Regions from separate parts of the Marvinbryantia formatexigens DSM 14469 genome, predicted to be linked through region 2. Evidence: predicted binding sites of a transcription regulator. Region 2 holds the regulator's gene; the other holds the start of a gene.
What was found. Region 2 encodes HrcA, which represses chaperone genes, less so after heat shock. Its sites were predicted from a motif close to TGTTAGCACTCNNNNNNNNNGAGTGCTAACA; they were not measured.
Positions count from the first base shown of each region.

Region 1 (4,430 bases), 990 kb from region 2:
GGCTATGAGCCGAAATACATCACTATCCGCGGAAAGGGGGAGCTGCTTGCGTCGCTGCGCAAGGAAGTGAAAAAGGCGGATAAGGTCTATCTCGCAACCGACCCCGACCGTGAGGGAGAAGCGATAAGCTGGCACCTCGCACATGCGCTGAAGCTGGATGAAAGCAAGATGCGCAGAATTACGTTTAATGAGATTACCAAGAATGCGGTGAAGACCTCGCTGAAAAATCCGCGGCAGATCGATATGAATCTGGTCGACGCACAGCAGGCGAGACGTATGCTGGACCGTATGGTGGGCTACGAGATCAGCCCGCTTCTCTGGGCAAAGGTAAAGCGGGGCTTAAGCGCCGGAAGAGTGCAGTCGGCGGTGCTCCGTCTGATTGCGGACCGTGATGAGGAAATCAATGCGTTTGTGCCGGAGGAATACTGGACACTGAATGCGGTTCTGGAGGTACCGGGCTCGAAAAAGCCGCTGGAGGCAGCTTTTTACGGGACGGAGAAGAAGAAAATGACCATCCGCTCCCGTGATGAGCTGGATGCGGTATTGAAGGAAATAGAGCAGGAGGAGTTCCATGTTGCGGAAATCAAAACGGGAGAGCGCGTCCGCAGGGCGCCGCTGCCGTTCACGACCAGCACGCTGCAGCAGGAAGCTTCCAAGGTGCTGAGTTTTTCCACACAGAAAACGATGCGTATCGCGCAGCAGCTTTATGAGGGAGTCGATATTAAGGGAAACGGTACCGTCGGTCTGATTACGTATCTGCGTACAGATTCGGTACGTATTGCGGATGAGGCTGACGCGGCGGCAAAGGAATATATTGCAGAGCAGTACGGAAGCGATTATGTGTCCGCGGGAAGCCAGGCGAAGGCGTCCGGCAAAAAAATCCAGGATGCGCACGAGGCAATCCGTCCGAGTGATATCGGGCGGACACCGACGCTGATTAAAGAGTCGTTATCCAGGGACCAGTTCCGTCTCTACCAGCTTATCTGGAGAAGATTTGCGGCGAGCAGGATGGCAAGCGCCCGTTACGAGACGATCTCGGCAAAGATTGCCGCCGGACAGTATTATTTCACGGCATCGGCTTCCCGTCTGGCGTTTGAGGGCTTTATGGCGGTTTATACGCAGGACTCGGAGGAGGACGAGAAGAGCCAGTCCGTGCTTGCAAAAATCACAAAAGAGACGCTGCTTGTGAAAAAAGAGCTGCAGGAGAAGCAGCATTTCACGCAGCCGCCCGCCCACTATACGGAGGCGGCGCTTGTAAAGACGCTGGAGGAGCTTGGCATCGGGCGTCCGAGCACGTATGCCCCGACCATCACGACGCTGCTTACACGCCGGTATGTGATTAAGGAAAACAAAAATCTGTATATGACGGAGCTGGGCGAGGTAGTCAACCAGATGATGAAAAAGGCATTCCCCAGTATCGTGGATGTAAACTTTACGGCGAACATGGAGTCGCTCCTCGATAAGGTGGAGGAGGGCGTTGTAAACTGGAAGACAGTTGTCAGCAATTTTTACCCGGACCTCAAAGAGGCTGTAGAAAAAGCGGAAAAAGAGCTGGAAAGCGTCAAAATCGCGGATGAGGAGACTGACGTCATCTGCGAGCAGTGTGGGCGCAGTATGGTGATTAAATACGGTCCGCACGGGAAATTTCTGGCATGTCCCGGTTTCCCGGAATGCCGCAATACCAAGCCGTATCTGGAAAAAATCGGCGTGCCCTGCCCGAAATGCGGCGGGGAGCTTGTGGTGCGCAAAACCAAGAAGGGCAGACGCTATTACGGCTGTGAGAATAATCCGGAGTGCGACTACATGACGTGGCAGAAACCGAAGCCGGAGCAGGAAGAAGAGGAAAAACAGGAAAAAAAGTAATTGTCTGAAATTAATATATTTTTTGTTGATGATTTGTGAAAACTGTGATACACTGAGCGCATGGGACAGCAGACAACAATGGGAAAGGAAGGAAGCCAAATGAGTGTACAATTATTGGACAAGACACGAAAAATCAACAAGCTTTTGCACAACAACAACTCCAGTAAAGTCGTTTTCAACGATATCTGCCAGGTTCTGACGGATATCCTGGATTCAAATATTCTGGTTATCAGCCGTAAGGGCAAGGTTCTCGGCGTCAGTCTGAGCGACCAGGTAGAGGAAATCCACGAGCTGATCGCGGATAAGGTGGGCGGTTTTATAGACCCGCTGCTGAACGAGCGCCTGCTGGCGGTTCTGTCTACGAAGGAGAACGTAAATCTGGAAACGCTGGGCTTTGTGGACGGGGATGTCGGAAAATACCAGGCAATTATCAATCCGATTGACATTGCGGGAGAGCGTCTCGGAACGGTTTTCATGTATAAATGCGACAGCCAGTATACGATTGACGATATTATTTTAAGCGAATACGGCACGACGGTGGTCGGGCTGGAAATGATGCGCTCTGTAAATGAAGAAAATGCGGAGGAAAACCGGAAAATCCAGATTGTGAAATCTGCAATCAGCACCTTATCCTATTCGGAGCTGGAAGCTATCATCCATATTTTTGACGAGCTGAACGGGAACGAGGGCATTCTTGTGGCGAGCAAGGTGGCGGACCGCGTGGGAATTACGCGTTCCGTGATCGTCAATGCGCTGCGCAAGTTTGAGAGCGCCGGCGTGATTGAGTCGCGTTCCTCCGGCATGAAGGGCACCTACATCAAGGTAGTAAACGACGTTGTATTCGATGAGCTGGAGGAAATCAAGGCAAGCCGGAAGAAATTCTGAGCGGCGTGAGTTTACAAATTTTTTAGAACATATATTGAAAAAGTGAGAAAACGGGAGCATTCAAAAGATATCGGGAGCTATCAGAAGAATGGTTCCGTTTTTTGACGACGTATAAAGTTGCATATTTTACATATATTTACTAATATATGAACTGTGATTAGCACTCGACTGAAATGAGTGCTAATAATAAGAGAATCGATGAAGGAGGAAGCAATCATGAAGTTAGTACCATTGGGTGACAGAGTTGTATTAAAGCAGTTTGAAGCAGAAGAGACCACAAAATCCGGAATTATCCTGGCAGCAAAATCGCAGGAGAAGCCGCAGCAGGCAGAGGTTATCGCAGTAGGACCGGGCGGTGTTGTAGATGGCAAGGAAGTTGAAATGCAGGTTAAGGTTGGAGATAAAGTTATTTATTCCAAATATGCCGGTAACGAAGTGAAGCTGGACGACGAGGAATACATCATTGTAAAACAGAATGATATTCTGGCAATAGTAGAATAAGGAGGTTGCATTATTATGGCAAAGGAAATCAAATATGGTTCAGAGGCAAGAGCAGCACTTGAGGCCGGCGTAGATAAGCTGGCAAATACGGTCAAGGTAACACTTGGACCGAAAGGAAGAAACGTCGTACTTGACAAGCAGTACGGCACCCCGCTCATCACAAACGACGGTGTTACCATCGCAAAGGAAATCGAGCTGGAGGATGCGTTTGAAAATATGGGCGCACAGCTTGTAAAAGAGGTTGCTACCAAGACAAACGACGTAGCCGGTGACGGTACGACAACAGCAACCGTTCTTGCACAGGCAATGATCCAGGAAGGTATGAAGAACCTGGCGGCAGGCGCAAACCCGATCGTTCTCAGAAAAGGTATGAAGAAGGCAACCGATACTGCGGTAGAAGCTATCGCATCCATGAGCAGCAAGGTTACCGGCAAGCATCAGATGGCGAGAGTTGCAGCTATCTCCGCCGGTGATGAGGAAGTTGGAAATATGGTTGCGGATGCTATGGAAAAGGTTTCCAATGACGGCGTTATCACCATCGAGGAATCCAAGACCATGAAGACGGAGCTTGACCTGGTAGAAGGTATGCAGTTTGACAGAGGTTATATCTCCGCATACATGGCAACCGACATGGAGAAGATGGAAGCAGTGCTGGAAGATCCGTACATCCTGATTACCGATAAGAAGATTTCCGTGATCCAGGATATCCTGCCGCTTCTGGAGCAGATCGTGCAGTCCGGCAGAAAGCTGCTGATCATTGCAGAGGATGTAGAGGGCGAAGCGCTCACCACGCTGATTGTCAACAAGCTGAGAGGAACCTTCGGCGTAGTTGCTGTAAAGGCACCGGGCTATGGCGACAGAAGAAAAGATATGCTGAAGGATATCGCAATCCTTACCGGCGGACAGGTAATCTCCGAGGAGCTCGGTCTGGAGCTGAAGGATACCACTATCGATATGCTCGGACGTGCAAAATCGGTTAAGGTTGCAAAAGAGAATACTGTTATCGTGGACGGCGAGGGCAATCGTGATGAGATCAAGGCAAGAGTTGCACAGATCAAAGCACAGATTGAGGAGACAACCTCCGAGTTCGATAAAGAGAAACTGCAGGAGCGTCTTGCGAAGCTGGCAGGCGGCGTAGCGGTAATCCGTGTCGGCGCAGCTACTGAGACAGAAATGAAGGA
Region 1 covers NZ_CP102268.1:174,859-179,288, reverse strand. Annotated here, with positions in the region: gene topA (type I DNA topoisomerase) at 1-1,863, shown strand, start outside; gene codY (GTP-sensing pleiotropic transcriptional regulator CodY) at 1,963-2,748, shown strand; gene NQ534_RS00880 (co-chaperone GroES) at 2,965-3,249, shown strand; gene groL (chaperonin GroEL) at 3,265-4,430, shown strand, end outside.
Region 1: the regulator HrcA is predicted to act here: its motif matches at 2,904-2,934, upstream of NQ534_RS00880 (co-chaperone GroES).

Region 2 (4,430 bases):
AATACGACTGTTTATACAAAAACGGTACAGCCGAAAAAGACCTCTTACAGTGTGGCAAACACTGCGCTGGACAGCGCAATGCTGTTTGATAAGCTGGCGGCTGGCACCTATAAGTATACGCTGACGGCGCAGGACAGCCAGGGCAAAAAGGTAACGCTGATTTCACGGACCATTACGGTGAAGGCAACGACAAATGGGTCGAATACGACGCCGGGTTCTACGGGAGGCAATGGCAGCAATGGCAATACAGGCGACTACCTGAATACGAGCGGTGCTGTGACAATTCCGGCAAACTTTACGCCGCGCACCACCAGACCTTCTGCGAGCAGTCCGTATTACTACAATGGCAGCTACAATATTTATTACAAGTATAACAGCCTTGCGCCGACCGGTAAGCCGTATTACGGAAATGTCTATGTGCTTGGCAACTGCACCTGGTATGCGTGCGGACGTGCAATGGAAATCGTGGCGAATGCCGGCGGAAATATCGCAAAGGTACAGTCCATCTTCGGCGGAGACCCGGTTGGTATTTATAATTCCAATGCGGCAAAGGGTGTGTTTGAATACGGCACAACGCCGAAAATCGGTGCGCTGGCGATTTTCAACTACGGTTCCAGCGGAGACGCGCATATTGCTGTAGTAGAAAATATTATCAATGGAGTTCCGTATGTATCGGAATCTGGTTACACAGAATCCACTACGCAGCCCAATGCAGCAAAATCAAATATCGTCTTTAAGTATCAGAGTATTTACAACTGGGCAGGCGGCAGAAGCCTGAGAGGCTATATTTATCTGATATAATGAGGCCAGTGGCACTCGTTTGGCAACGACCGGAGTGAAACGGAGATGCGAAGCACGTAACCCTGAAGGACTAGCTACGCGTAGCAATCCGCAGGCATCATATTTAGGGCTTTTGACCCCAACATCATTATATAATTTTAGAAAGAAAAATTCCCTCTGCGGATGCGCAGGGGGAATCTTTTTCTGTTAAGCTACCTTATCCACCACATAGTTATGAATGTCGTTGTAGCTGGCGTCTGTGTAATGCAGACCGTCCACGGTCTCAAATCCGATTTCATTGAGATAGGAATTGCAGTCCAGGTAGCTGTCCGGAAATGCGCTCTGCAGGGTGGCATTAAATATGGAAATCATTTCGTTCGTGGTGTTAAAGCCTTCGCTGTCTATCAGCGGATTTACGGACATATAGTAAAAGCTGGCGCCGGGATAGGTCTCTTCCAGAGCATTGTAAAGGTCGATGTAGAGACTGATGTTTGCCGGGTCGTTTACCCCGAAATTGAAAATGACGGTCTGTCCGGGATTTCCGGCAAGAACTGCGTCAAGCTCCTGGACGCCCTCGGAGGAGAACCACATATAACCCTCCCCTTCTTTTCCTATGTAGGTGCAGCCGTCGTTTACGGCGTCGCGCATACCGATGGTGCGGGAATCACCGACAAAAACAAGGGAGTGCGCCTTAACTGTCCTGGCAACTTCCGCTTCTGTGCCGGTCATCTGTCCGGAGACGTCCCCGTCGTCTGTATCCGGATAGAGAAGCTGCATAAGCTGTCTGTGCAGCGGGCTGGAATCGTCCGCCACATAGAGGGTTACAAAACCTGCCAGCGCGACCAGTGCCAGAATTGCCAGAACGGCAAACAGAATCGTAAGAAAATTTCGTATCTTCATTGCGGATTCCTTTCGTATATTCAGCTTTTCGTGATGCCTGCGCATCTTTCGTATTTTATACTGCCCGGCATCTTTTTTTAGTGTATCTTAAAATACAAAAAATGTCAAATATAACAGGTCGATGCGATTCGACAGGAAAGTTCACAAAATTTTTTTAAAATAGCTATTGACAATCACAGACAGCAGTGGTATCTTAAAACCGTAGATGTTAGCACTCGATTCGAAAGAGTGCTAACAACAAAAGGAAAGGAGGAGCCGGGATGCAGTTAGATGATAGAAAATGGAAAATATTTTACGCTATCATCCAGACTTATCTGGAAACAGGAGAGCCGGTGGGTTCCAGGACGATTTCCAAGTATGCAGACCTCAACCTCAGTTCCGCTACTATCCGCAATGAAATGGCAGATTTGGAGGAGATGGGGCTGATAATCCAGCCGCACACTTCCGCGGGCAGGATTCCTTCCGATAAAGGATACCGCGTATACGTGGATTATCTGATGGAGCAGAAGGAGCAGGATGTAAAAGAACAGCGGGAACGGCTGAGCCGGCAGGAACAGGATGTAAAAGAGCAGCAGGAGCAGGTGAAGGAACAGCAGGAGCTGCTGATCCAGAAGCAGGATAAGATGGAGCTGCTGCTGAAGCAGGTGGTCCGGGTGCTTGCAAACAACACCAACTATGCGACCATGATCACTGCGCCGCGCTACCATACGACGAAGCTGAAATTCATCCAGCTTTCCGCAATCAGTGAAGACCAGCTTCTGGCGGTGATCGTGACAGAGGGAAATATTGTAAAGAACAAAATGCTTCATTTTCTGCACGGCCTGGATAATGAAATGGTACTGAAGCTGAACATTCTGCTGAACACAAGTCTCAATGGGCTTGCGCTGGAGGAGATCAATCTTGGACTGATTACGAAGCTGAAGGAACAGGCGGGAATCCACAGCGAGGTGGTGAGCAAGGTTCTGGATGCAGTCGCGGAAGCCATTCAGATGGAGGATGATGTGGAGATTTACACAAGCGGTGCGACCAATATCTTCAAGTACCCGGAGCTGAGTGACAGCGAGCGGGCGAGCGAGCTGATCAGCGCCTTTGAAGAAAAGAAGGAGCTGGCAAGTCTTATCAGCGAGTCGATGGAGGAGGAAAACAGCACCGGTATCCAGGTATACATCGGAAACGAGGCGCCTATACGGACAATGCGGGACTGCAGTGTGGTGACCGCAACGTATGAGCTGGGCGAGGGCGTCCAGGGCACGATAGGCATCATCGGACCGAAGCGGATGGATTACGAGAAAGTAGTCGATTCGCTGAAAAACCTGAAGTCCCAGTTGGATACCATATTTGACCGGGATTGACCATAGATTAGAAAAGCATGGAAAGGCAGGCGGTTGCAGTGGCAGAAGAAAACATGGAAAAAGACATGGACGAAGCGATAGAGAAAAATACGCAGGAAGAGGAGGCACCGGAGACGGAAGAAGCTTCCCGGCAGCAGAAAGCTTCGGAACCTGCAGAGGAGACAGAAGAAGCACCACAGAAGGAAAGCAAAAAAGATAAGAAGGATGCGCAGATTGAAGAGCTGCAGGACCGGGTAAAACGCCAGATGGCGGAATTTGAAAACTTCCGCAAACGGTCCGAAAAAGAAAAATCGAAGATGTTTGAAATGGGCGCAAAAAGCGTGATTGAACAGCTCTTGCCTATTGTGGACAATTTCGAGCGCGGGCTGGCGGCGGTTTCTGAGGAAGCAAAGGAAGATGCCTTTGTGAGCGGGATGGATAAGGTCTACCGGCAGATGACCGAAATGCTTGATAAGCTCGGTGTGAAGCCGATTGAGGCGGTCGGATGCGAGTTTAATCCGGATTTCCACAACGCAGTGATGCATGTGGAGGAAGAAGATACCGCGGAGAACACCATCACGGAAGAATTTTTAAAGGGTTATACCTACAAAGACCAGGTTGTGAGACACAGCATGGTAAAAGTAGCAAATTAAATATTACATGAGCAGGAGGAACTTATTATGAGCAAGATTATTGGTATTGACTTAGGTACAACAAATAGCTGTGTAGCAGTTATGGAAGGCGGAAAACCGACCGTTATTACAAATACAGAGGGAGCAAGAACAACACCGTCCGTTGTGGCGTTCTCCAAGACAGGCGAGCGTCTGGTGGGCGAGCCGGCAAAGCGTCAGGCAGTCACCAATGCGGACAAAACGATCTCTTCCATTAAGAGACATATGGGAACCGACTATAAGGTAAGCATTGAGGGCAAAAACTATACGCCGCAGGAAATTTCCGCAATGATCCTTCAGAAACTGAAAGCGGATGCTGAGAACTACCTTGGCGAAAAGGTAACAGAAGCGGTCATCACTGTTCCGGCATACTTCAACGACGCACAGCGTCAGGCGACGAAGGATGCGGGCAAGATTGCCGGTCTGGATGTAAAGCGTATCATCAACGAGCCGACAGCGGCGGCGCTGGCATACGGTCTTGACAATGAAAAAGAGCAGAAGATCATGGTATACGACCTTGGCGGCGGTACTTTCGATGTTTCCATCATTGAAATCGGCGACGGCGTTATCGAGGTTCTTGCGACAAACGGCGACAACCGTCTGGGCGGCGATGACTTCGACCAGAAGATTACCGATTACATGATTTCCGAATTTAAGAAGGCGGAGGGTGTGGACCTTTCCGTTGATAAGATGGCGCTCCAGAGACTGAAAGAGGCTGCAGAGAAGGCAAAGAAGGAGCTGTCCTCCG
Region 2 covers NZ_CP102268.1:3,766,622-3,771,051, forward strand. Annotated here, with positions in the region: gene NQ534_RS17590 (CHAP domain-containing protein) at 1-801, shown strand, start outside; gene NQ534_RS17595 (SGNH/GDSL hydrolase family protein) at 988-1,680, opposite strand; gene hrcA (heat-inducible transcriptional repressor HrcA) at 1,941-3,032, shown strand; gene grpE (nucleotide exchange factor GrpE) at 3,050-3,664, shown strand; gene dnaK (molecular chaperone DnaK) at 3,692-4,430, shown strand, end outside.